One region of the Nocardia heshunensis genome, then DNA from elsewhere that is predicted to be linked to it. Evidence: riboswitches for the same ligand, from Rfam matches in the RefSeq annotation. Region 1 holds a riboswitch; the other holds the start of a gene.
What was found. Region 1 has a riboswitch for S-adenosylmethionine ahead of ACYVN4_RS17070 (aminotransferase class V-fold PLP-dependent enzyme). Riboswitches for the same ligand answer to the same signal wherever they lie in the genome.

Region 1 (5,753 bases):
CGCGAATTCAGTCCTTCTGGGGTGACGACAGTCACAAGCAGCTTTAAGGATATGTTCTTAACCGTCAAGGATGAATTCTTTATTCGCTGGTGAACGGCTATCGTGCAGACTGTGGCAGTGAGGGAGTTACCGGTGACCGGGGCGCGCGAGCGCATCATTCTCGCGGCGGAGCAACTGATCGCCGAGCGCGGACAGGCGGTGCCGCTGCGCGATATCGCGGCGGCGGCGGAGCAGCGCAACAATTCCGCCATCCAGTACCACTTCGGATCCCGCGACGGGCTCATCCTGGCCGTGGTCGAATACCGGCTCGCCACCCTCGAAGTGCGGCGCCTGGAACTGCTCGCCGAACAGGCCGGGGTAGGTGCGACCGGCGTCCACGACCTGCTCGAAGCCCTCGTCATTCCCATGCTGGAACTGAGCGACCGGCACGGAATCCACCACTACGCGCGGTTTCTCGAACAGATCCACACCCACCCGGCGGTCACCGACGCGGCCAATCTGGACTCCGCGCGCCGCACCTCGGTCCGGGTGATCATGCGGCAGCTCGAAGGGCAGCTCACCGAACTGCCGAAACCCTTGCGGCTGCGGCGATTACGGGCCCTGCCCACCATTTTGTTTGCGTTGCTCGCCGACCACGAGCGGGCGGTCGAGGCCGGGCGGGTGGTGGCGGGCGACGTGACCGCCTGGGGCGAGATCGTCGACATGCTCGCGGGCGTGCTGACCGCCCCGGTCGTGGAACGGGCGCCGATCGCGAAATGATCCGGTGGCCGCTACCGTTGGTGGTCGTGGATACCACGGCAGCAGTGACCCCATCGCCCGCGCGCTCGCGATGGCTCGGCCTCGGGGCGCCGCTCTTGGCGGGCGGGGCCGTGGCCGGGGGGCTGGCGCTACTGCATTTCCGGGATCCGCATGTGAGCGGGGCCTACGGGTACTGCCCCTTCTATGAACTGACCGGGTGGTGGTGTCCCGGGTGCGGCGGTCTGCGTGGCTTGCACAACCTCACCGAGGGACACGTGCTCGATGCCATTCACAGCAATCTCCTGTTGCTGCCGCTGACAGTGGGATTCACGGCGTGGTGGGTGACCTGGCTGATGGCCGGGTGGCGGGGGAAGCCGATGCCGCCGCGGCTACCGCAGGTGCTGCCGAAACCGGCGCTGTGGGTGGCACTGGCATTTCTGATCGTCTTCACCGTTGTGCGGAACACGCCGTGGGGAAGCTGGATCGCACCCGTTTAGTCGGGGCATGCTCTGCATATGAGCGATTCGCTGCGGGAACGGGTGCGGGAGAAGCTGGTCCGGCAGCTCGCCGAGGACGGGCCGACGGATTCGGAACAGGACGACGCCCGGCAGCTCTCGGTCCGTGAGGACCTCGAACTGCTGGACGCCGTGAGCGATGACGATCCGGTCATCGAAGACCTCGCGGCCCGCTATCTGGTGCCGTAGTTCAGAAGCCGCAGGGAGCCGCGCCGTCGGCGGAGCTGCCGAACGGGCGGGTTTCAGGGACCGGGTTCCAATGGCCTTCGGTGCGGCCGTAATTCCAGGACGGGCCGTTTTCCACCAGGGTGGAGATGGCGTCGATCAGGCGGTCCACATCGGCGGCGGTGGTGCCGAGGCCGATGCTGGCACGCAGGGCGGCGTCCACGCCGAGGCGGGCCAGCAGCGGATGCGCGCAGAAGCGGCCGTCGCGGACGCCGATGCCGTGCTCGGCCGACAGGTAGGCGGCCACCTGGCCCGGCTCGAAGCCGTCGACCGTGAAGGCGACGATGCCGACGGCGTCGGTGCTGTCGCGCCAGATGCGCAGGAAGTTCACGCCCGGAACGGTTTTCAGGCCGTAGCGCAGGCGATGCGTGAGGTACTGCTCGTGTTCGACGACGGTCGTCTCGTCCAGGTCGGCGAGGGCGTCGCAGGCGGCGGCCAGGGCGGCCACGCCCAGCACGTTCGGCGAACCGGCCTCGTGCCGCTGCGGGGCCGGAGCCCACTCGACACCGTCGGTGGTCACCGAGCGCACCGCGCCGCCGCCCGCCAGGTACGGCTCGGCCTTGTCCAGCCAGTCGCGGCGGCCGACCAGCACGCCGGCGCCGAAGGGGGCGTACGCCTTGTGGCCGGAGAAGGCCAGGTAGTCGATGCCGGTCGTTCGCAGATCGATGCGGCGGTGCGGGGCCAGCTGCGCCGCGTCCACCAGGATGCGGGTGCCGCACTGGTGGGCGATCCAGGCCAGCCGCTCCAGCGGCAGCAATTCGCCGGTCACATTCGAGGCGCCGGTAACCGCCAGCAGCGCAGCGGGTTTCGAGCACAGCTCGGCGACGACGCGCTGGATGGTCTCCTCGATGGTGTCGGCGACGGCCACCACGCGGCGGCCGTGCCGGGTCCAGGGCAGGAAGTTGGCGTGGTGTTCGACATCCAGCACCACGGTGTCGCCGGGCACACAGGAGGCCAGCAGGTTCAGCGAGTCGGTGGTGTTGCGGGTGAAGACGACGACCTGGTCGTCGGCCGCGTTCAGGAAGCGGGCGACCGAGCCGCGGGCCGACTCGTAGCAGTCGGTGGAGACCCGCGAGGCGTAGCCCGCGCCGCGGTGCACGCTGGCGTAGAACGGCAGCAGCTCGGCGACGCGATCGGTGACCTGCTGCAACGCGGGGGCGCTGGCGGCGTAGTCGAAATTGGCGTAGCCGATGGTGCCGCCCTGCACGAGCGGCACCTGGAGATCACAGCCGGACACGGTGGCGAGGGGGGCACAGGTCTGGTCGGCGAATGCGGTCATCACGAAATCCCATCGGATTCATGGACACACGATCGATGAAACGAAGTGATCGAGAGTCCGCGCTTGCCGCGCCCGGTCGGGCGGCGGCCCGGTCGTCACCTGGAGCACCCCACCGCGGAGGAGGGTTGCCGACCAGCTAGCCAGGGCTTAGTGCTGGTACTCATGACCTGATTGGAGACACTGGCAGATCGTTCGCGGGGTTGTCAACCCCTCCCGGTCGGGACGTCCGCCGTCAGGATTTGCGAGCCGACACGCACCGCTCGAGGTCGGGCACGCGGATCTCCCGTCCGATCGGGGCGAGATATCTCGCGGTGTGCTCTGGTCCGCCCGCCTGCTCGACCTCATGCCACCCGTACTCGGCCAACAGCGTCGAGACCTGATCGGGTTGCAGCCCGAAATGCCAGAGCGGCTGTCGCGCAACGAATCTGCGATAGGTGGGAGCGCAGTCCTGAAGGTCGGTGCCGTCGAGAAAGTCCTGCCGGACATAGCTGAAGATGAGCTGACTGCCGGGTGTGGCCGCTGTGAGGGCCGAAAGAGTCGCGCGCACAGCGGGTTCGGTCAGATACTGCGTGACGCCCTCCCAGAGGAAGAGGGTCCGCGCGTCGAATCGGTATCCGCGCTCGGCCAATACGGTGGCGAGGTCCTCGGTCTCGAAGTCGATCGGCACCTGGGTCACGCTGTCGGGCAGCGCGATTCGCTTGCGCTTCGCGGCGATATTGATCGGCAGATCTACCTCGAAGGCGGGAACTCCGGTGGGCGCGGCCAATCGGAGCGCCTTCGTGTCGAGTCCCGCGCCGAGCACCACGACCGCCTCGATGCCATCGGCGATCGCGGCCGCGGTCCGGTCATCGAAATACCTTTTGCGGCAGGCGAGGCTCTCCCACGCGCCGACGCCCTCGCGGTTCATGCCCGCGCGCAACAGGCGTCGACCGGCCGGGAGGCGGACCAGCGCCCGCAGGCCCGCGGGCAGCATGTGCAGGGCGAGTTCGTCTGTCAGGAAACGTTTTTCGGCGGGTTCGAGGTGCTCAGCCGCGGCGATGAGAATCGGGACCAGGGATGTGTCGGCGGCGGTGTTCGGCATGGTCGCGCTATCCTTTCCTGCACCGGTAAAGTATCTGAGTGGAGGAAGTAGTTGCATGGACGCAGATAAATCTAAGTCCTCCCACCCGCAACCGTCAATGGAGCGGCTCGAAGGGCCGTACCGCGAATACGTCACCGCGCAGGCCGTCATCGCCCAGGCGGCCGCATCCGCGCTCGGGTTGGGGGCCACCGACTTCTTCGCCTTGAACCTCATCGCGCTGGCCGGATCGCTGACCGCGGGCGAACTCGCGACGCGGACCGGACTCTCGACCGGTGCGGTCACTCGGCTCATCGACCGGCTGGAACAGGGCGGATTCGTCCGGCGGGTGCCGGATGCCACGGACCGTCGCAAGGTGCTAGTCGAGTCGATTCCGGATTCGGACGGCCGGATCGAGGCGGTGGTGGGCCCGCCGCGGGACCGGTTGGCGGAGATGTTCGCCGACTACGGGCCCGAGCAGCTCGAGGTGCTCTTCGACTACTTCACGCGGGCCACGATCGCGCTGCGGGAGGCCGCCCACGACATGCTCGACCGGCCCCGGTAGGTGTGACCGACGGCACGACCGTATCGAAAAAATCGTCCGAAAGTTGGAGTGGGTGGGCCGCAAAGTTCGAATCGCGAGATCGTTGCTGAAGCGTATGGTCGAAGGGAAGTTAGGGTAGCCAAAGTGGGGTGCCCCCGGAGTTGATCACGAGGAGCCTCGACCATGTTGGAGACCAGCACCCCGTTCTCGACGCTCATTCGCACCGCGACCGAGCAGCAGCACAACGAGGCGGAACACTCCACGTTCATGAGCGACCTGTTCGCCGGGCGGCTCGGGGTGGAGGCGTTCTACCGGTACACCTCGCAGCTCTGGTTCGTTTACGAAGCCCTCGAAAAGCATTCCGAGGCGCTGGCTTCCGATGCCGTCGCGGGTCCGTTCGTCAAGCCTGAACTGGCGCGGCTGGCTTCCATCGAGGCCGATCTGGCTCACCTGGGTGGCGCGAACTGGCGCGACGAACTGACCCCGCTGCCCTCCACCGCTGCCTACGCCGCCCGCATCGACGAGTGCGCGAGCGAGTGGCCCGCCGGGTACGTGGTGCACCACTACACCCGCTACCTGGGCGATCTTTCGGGCGGCCAGGTCATTCGCGACACCGCCGAGAAGCTGTGGAACCTGCCCAAGAAGGGCGATGGTGTGCGGTTCTACGTTTTCGACGGCATCACCAATCCGGCCGCGTTCAAGCGGGACTACCGCCAGGCGCTGGATCAGCTTCCTCTCGAAGGCGCCGAGGTCGAGCGCGTGCTCGACGAGGCGCGGTTGGCGTTCACCATGAACACCAACCTCTTCGGTGAACTGGGTGCGGAATTCAGCGCGCGGAACTGAGGACTCGCAACCAGCGAGGTCGTTGATCCTGTAATCCAGCAGGGTCGGCGGCCTCGTCTGCGGTCGGCCCCGTTCGTCGGGGGTGGGGTCGACGGCTCTTGTGCTCGGGCGGGCGGTGAGTTGCCATGGTGGGTATGAGTTTTCCGCTGTTGCTGAGTTTCGTCGGGTTGTGCGTGCTGCTGGCGCTCACGCCGGGGCCGGATACGTTTCTGGTGCTGCGCTTCTCGATGGCGGGATCGCGACCGGGGATCGCGGCGGCGGTGGGGTCGGCGTTCGGGGGCATCGTCTGGGCGACCGTGGTGGCGGCGGGGGTCGCGGCGCTGCTGGAACAGTCGGCCACCGCGTATCGCACGCTGAAGGTGATCGGCGGGATCTACCTGGTGTACCTGGGGGTTCGGGCCTTGCTCGCGCATCGGCGCGGGCAGACCGCCGAGGAAGCGGATGGTCAGCTGCCGCAAGGGAAGCCGGTGACGATGCGCTCGGCGTTCGCTGCGGGATTGCTGTCGTGCATCTTCAATCCGAAGGTGGGGTTGTTCTATCTCGCGGTGCTGC
Region 2 (5,753 bases), on a different contig from region 1:
GGAATCCCGAAGATGCCGTAGCTGCCGCGCGTCACCGACTCCCAGTTGCGGATGATCGCCACCGTCACGATGCCGATGCCGAGCGTCGCGATGGCCACATAGTGGCCGCCCAATCGCCACAGCGGCGCGGCCAGCACCGAAGACACCACGGCCGCAACGATTCCCGCCGCGATGATGGCGGGCAGGAACGCCCACCCGTGCGACACCGTCAGCACCGCCGAGGTGTACGCGCCGATGGCGATCGGCCCGGCCTGTCCGATGGCCAGCTGGCCCGCCGACCCGGCCACCAGCGTCATGGACACGGCGATGATGGCGTAGGCCAGAATCTGGGTGCCCACCGAGATGCCGTAATCGTTGGCCACGAACGGAATCCCCACGCCGACAACCAGCAACGCGATCAGCGCATGCCACCAGCGCACCCGCAGCTCCCGGCCCGCACTGAGGAAAGTCCCGGTCATGGGCTCGGATTCGATGGCGGGCGGCCGCGCGAGCAGCCCGCCCGGCCGCAGCACCAGGAAGATGACCAACAGCCCGAAGGTGATCAGATCGCGGTACCCATCCCCGAACCAATAGATGCCGAACGCTTCCACCAGTCCCAGCACGAACCCGCCGACCACCGCGCCCGGAATCGAGCCCAGCCCACCGATGGTCGCGGCCACGAAACCGGTCATGCCGACGACGCCGCCGCTGGTCGGTGAGATATTCGAGTTGTAGAGGCCCACGAAAATGCCGGCCAGCCCGCCCAATCCGGAGGCGATGGCGAATGCCAGCGACTGCACCCGCCCCACGCCGATCCCCATCTGCGCGGCCGCATCGGGATCCTGCGCGGTGGCGCGAATCGCCAGCCCGTGGCGGCTGTAGCGCAGGAACGCCCACAGCCCCACCATCACCGTGAGCGTGATGGCGAACATGACCACGTCCGAGGTGCCCAGTCGCACCCCGCCGACCCGAATATTGTTGGTGGGCAACACCTGCGGGAAGGGCCTGGTGTCCGGTCCGAAGACCAGGGCCACCACGTTCTCGATGATCAGCCCGACCGCCACCGTCGCCAGCAGCGCGGCAATGGCCGGGGCGCGGCGCAGCGGTCGCACCGCCAGCACATCGATGGCCACCCCGACCAGCCCCGTCACCGCCACCACCACGACCAGCGCCGCCCACCACGGCAGCCCGTGCTGCGCGATCAACCACCAGCCCAGCACCGACCCGAACGCGAAGATCGAGCCGTGCGCGAAGTTGATGACATTGCTGACCCCGAAGATCAGGGTGATGCCCACGGCAATGAGCGCGTACGCATTGCCGTGGACCAGACCCGCGATAAGCGTGTCGAACATCTACTTACTGCTTCCGACCGGCAGGAACTTGCCGTTCTGCAGCACCAGCTCGATCGGCTTCACCCCGCTCGGCCGCCGCGTCTGCTGATCGAAGGCGAAGGTGCCCAGGCCGATTCCGTCGAAGTCCTTCACCTCGCGCAGCCCCTTCAGCACGCCCTCACGGGTCGCGCCACCGGTCTTGGCGGCCTTCACCAGCACGTTCAGCGCGTCATAGGCGTAGACGTTGAAGTCGCCCGGATCGGTATTGAACTTGGCCTTGAACTTGGTGACGAACGCCTGGATCTTCGGGCTCGGATCCGACGGACTGAACACACCGTTCACGATGTCGCCCTCGGCCGCCTTACCCGCCAGATCGATGAACTGCGGCGTGTTCTGGCCGCCGAAGAACTGGCCGTTGAACCCGACATCACGCAGCTGCTTGGCCACCAGCGCGCCATCCGGGCCGTAGCCCAGGTGCACGAACGCGTCCGGGTTGGCGTCGCGGCCCTTGATCAGCACCGGCCGGAAGTCCTGCGAGTCCGGCAGAATCGAGGAGGAGTAGGCGATCTCGATGCCCTTCTCCTTGGCGAACTGCTGGAAGAACTGGAAAGCCTGCTTGCCCCAATCGGTTTCGAGGTAGACCACCGACACCTTCTTGGCCTTCGACTTCACCCATTCGGCATTGCGCTCCTGGAAGACATCCAGGGTGATGGACGGGCTCCACGAATAGTCGCCGCCCTTGGTGAAATCCACCGACGAGTTGGTGAAGCCGTACTGCACCAGCTTGCCGCGGTTGTACACCGGCGACGCGGCGATGGAGGCGGGCGAGGAGAAGTCACCCAGCTCGGCGATGATCGATTGATCGCCCACGAACTTGGTCGCGATCGGCACCGTCTGCTTCGGATCCGACTGCGAGTCCTCCCATTTCAGCGCGACCTTCTTGCCGTTGATCCCGCCATTGGCATTGATCTCGTCAAGCGCCAGGTCGAACCCCTGCTGCCAGAGCCGCCCGTACTCGGCCGAACCACCCGTCTTCGGCCCCGAAACGCCGAAATACACGGTGTCGGAACTGCTTCCGGACGAGTCGTTGGAGCAGGCCGAGGCCAGTCCCGCCACCAGAGCCGCCGCGGCGACTCCCACCGCCACCCGGCCGAAACCACGGGACCAATACCTGCTCATCGCAAACCTCTACTTCGCACCGGCTCGCCAACCGGGCATGGGGACACGACCGCGACTGCCACCGCGGCCTGTTAGCGCTTGCGATGCCCGCGACGGCACCGCCTGGTCGTCACCCGGGGCACCCCCAGATGCGCTGCCGGCGGAGCCGTCCTCAGACGCGCACGGCCGGAGCGAAGGCGGAGGTACCGCCCACCGCCAAGCGAGGGTTGCCGATCAGCGAGCCGGGGCTCGAACATGCTGATACTCGTGACCGTGGGCAAAAGGTAGCCGCGGCAACCGGGAAGACGACAGGATTCGAATCAGCCTGATGCCAACAACGCCGCCGACCCACGCGGCTACCGCCGACCACCGACGAGAGGAAAACCCTTGCCACCATTGCAAATAGCCGTCTGCGGCCCCCGTGACTGCACCGATCGCGAGGCCACCGCCGCCTGCGAAGTAGGCCATCTTCTCGCCACCGCGGGCGCGACCGTCCTGTGCGGCGGCGGCACCGGCGTCATGGCCGCCGTCACCGAAGGCGCTTCCCGCGCAGGCGGACTCGTCATCGGCATCCGCCCCGACACCGACCGCGCCGCCGCCTGCGAGGGCCTCTCGGCCGTCCTCTACACGAACATGGGCGAAGCCCGAAACGCCATCCTGATCTCCTCCGCCGACGCGGTCATCGTCATCGGCGGATCCTGGGGCACCCTCTCCGAACTGGCCCTCGCCAACCACCGCGGCACCCGCGTCGTCTCCCTACATGGTTGGCGAATCCACGACGCCGAAGGCAAACCCGTCGACGCCGCCCTCCCTGCCCTAGACCCCGCCCACGCGGTCACCCTCGCCCTCGCGCCCCCGCTGTAGCCGTCGCCTCCGCCTCGTCATTCCGGCGCGCTTCTGGCCGGAATCCAACGCCGCCAGTGTGGATCCCGGCCAAATACACGCCGGGATGACGCGGGTTCTATCCACCCAGGTGGCCGGCCAGCCACGCCGGGAACTCGGTGAGGTCATCAAGCACCACATCGGCCCCGGCCGCCGACAGCTCTTCGGCCGCATAGGGGCCGGTGGTCACGGCCACCGAGACGGCGTCGGCCACCTTGGCCGCGCGCACGTCCCCGAGGTGGTCCCCCACATAGATCTGGGCACCGCGCTCGCGCAGCACCTCCCCCTTCTCCTCCGCCCACGCCCCACCGACCAGCTCATCCACCTCGAGGCCGAGGTGATCCAGATGCAGCTGCGCGTGCGGTCCGTTCTTGGCCGTGATCACCAGCACCCGCCCGCCCGCCTGGTGCACGGCCGCGAGAGCGTCGACGACACCGGGCAGGTTCTCCGAGGGTTGCACCGCCAGGTCCGGGTAGAACTCCCGGTACATGGCCACGATCCCCGGCACCTCGTGCTCGGGAAACCACTGCGCCGCCTCGTCCGCCAACGGCGGCCCGAGCCGCGACACCACCAACTCGGAGTCGATCGGCACCCCGGTCTTCGCGGCCACCGCATCCCACACCGCGGCAATCCCCGGCCGCGAATCGATCAGCGTCATATCCAGGTCGAACCCCACCACGAGGCCGCCCGCCGGTCCGGTCGCACGATCAAAAGCCACGCCCCGACCCTACGGCCCGCCGATTCCCTGCCCGGCATCACCGCCCCGGCGCATCCGCCCGCGCCTGCGAGCTCGCCACCCCGCCCCGGCCCGAATGGCTCCAGGAATTTCAGCGGCGGCCGCGCCGAAAATTGGAGGCGGGCGTGCGGTGGCGCGAATTAGGCTGGCGGACATGGCTGGTGACCAGGGGACGTTTTTCTGCGGGACCGAGCTGGCGGCGCGCATCGAACGGGTCGAAGCAGAGCTGATCAGCAAGGGCGCTCGGGCCGCGGCGACGCGGCTCGGCGGCGAGACCGGGTTCGTGATTCCGGTCGCGGGCGGGGTGGCCTCGTTCGCGGAGGACGGGTCGCCGTTGAACAAGGTGGCCGGGCTCGGCTTCGACGGGGTCCCGACGGTGGCCGAGCTCGAGCAGATCGAGCGGCTGTTCGCGGAGCGCAAGACCGCTGTGCAGGCCGAAGTATCGCAACTGGGTGATCCGGGTGTCGGAGAACTGCTCACCGAGCGCGGATATCGGCTGGTGTCGTTCGAGAACGTGCTCGGCATCGAGCTCGGCGGTGCGCGGGCCGCGGACGTCGCCGACGGGGTCGAGGTGAAGCACAGTGGCGAGGACGAATTCGATGCCTGGCTGCATGTTGTCGCGGAGGGTTTCGCCCACCCCGACACACAGGGTGTGGCCTCGCACGAGGAGTTCCCGGCCGAGATTATTGCCAATGCCATGCGCGATCTGACCCGCTCGGCCGGAGTACAGCGGTATCTGGCCCGGCGCGACGGCGCGGTGGCGGGCGGGGCAAGCATGCGCATGTTGCAGGGTGTCGCCCAACTCACCGGTGCGGCAACCGATCCCGGGCACCGGCGGCACGGCGTCCAGTCGTCCCTGCTGTCGGTCCGGCTGGCCGAGGCGACGGCGGCGGGCTGCGATATCGCGGTGGTCACCACCCAGCCCGGATCGAAATCCCAGCAGAACGTGCAGCGTCAGGGCTTCGCCCTGCTCTACACCCGCGCCATTCTCGTCAAGGGCTGATCAGTCCGGTAGCCGGTGCGCAGCAATGGGTTTGAGATGCTCGCGGAGCATGTCCCCGTCGTCCCCGAAGAGCTGCGCATCGGTGTCGACGGCGGTCTGCACGCCCTTGCTCACCAATTCCCGCCCGGCGGACGTCAGTTCGATGCGCAGGGCGCGGGCATCGGCCGGGTCGGCGCGACGGACCAGCAACCCGCGCTCCTCGAGCCCGCGAATCACCTTGGACGCCATCATCCGATCCGAGCCGGACATGTCCGCCACCTGCTGCTGGGTCGGCAACTCCCCCTGCCGGCTCAACCAACCGGCCGAGGCCAGCAGGTTGAACTGGGTGGGGGTGAGGCCGAGCGGGCGCAGATTGCGTTCCAGCGTCGCCCGCCACTCCAGCGCGGCATGATGCAGCCAGAAGCCCGGACTCATCAGCGGCCCCCGCGGCACGCCTCGCGCCCCCTCCCGGCTCCCCGGTGATTCAGCCACGCCGTAGCGCCTCCTGTTCCATTGCGGCGAAGGTCAGCGGCATATCGGCCCGCATCCGCTTCTCCCAGATGAGCTTGAACAACGGACCCATCGGCCCGTGGATCTCCACATTCTTGGTCACTCGCACCGTCCCATCACCGAGGTCCTCGAAGGTATTGCGACCGCGGAGCTTCCCGAACGGAATGCCCGCCTC

Region 2: it holds a riboswitch for S-adenosylmethionine, as region 1 does, so the genes downstream of both, ACYVN4_RS27865 (ABC transporter substrate-binding protein) here and ACYVN4_RS17070 (aminotransferase class V-fold PLP-dependent enzyme) in region 1, are expected to answer to the same signal.

The regions. Positions count from the first base shown of each region.
Region 1 is NZ_BAAGTC010000004.1:972,533-978,285, forward strand. Features, by position in the region: gene ACYVN4_RS17055 (TetR family transcriptional regulator) at 133-759, shown strand; gene ACYVN4_RS17060 (DUF2752 domain-containing protein) at 786-1,235, shown strand; gene ACYVN4_RS17065 (hypothetical protein) at 1,254-1,442, shown strand; gene ACYVN4_RS17070 (aminotransferase class V-fold PLP-dependent enzyme) at 1,444-2,757, opposite strand; SAM riboswitch class IV at 2,812-2,925, opposite strand; gene ACYVN4_RS17075 (SAM-dependent methyltransferase) at 2,990-3,838, opposite strand; gene ACYVN4_RS17080 (MarR family winged helix-turn-helix transcriptional regulator) at 3,936-4,379, shown strand; gene ACYVN4_RS17085 (biliverdin-producing heme oxygenase) at 4,542-5,201, shown strand; gene ACYVN4_RS17090 (LysE family translocator) at 5,336-5,753, shown strand, end outside.
Region 2 is NZ_BAAGTC010000008.1:348,760-354,512, forward strand. Features, by position in the region: gene ACYVN4_RS27860 (ABC transporter permease) at 1-1,331, opposite strand, end outside; gene ACYVN4_RS27865 (ABC transporter substrate-binding protein) at 1,332-2,489, opposite strand; SAM riboswitch class IV at 2,559-2,741, opposite strand; gene ACYVN4_RS27870 (SLOG cluster 4 domain-containing protein) at 2,856-3,332, shown strand; gene ACYVN4_RS27875 (HAD family hydrolase) at 3,430-4,068, opposite strand; gene ACYVN4_RS27880 (GNAT family N-acetyltransferase) at 4,241-5,089, shown strand; gene ACYVN4_RS27885 (MarR family winged helix-turn-helix transcriptional regulator) at 5,090-5,560, opposite strand; gene ACYVN4_RS27890 (SRPBCC family protein) at 5,553-5,753, opposite strand, start outside.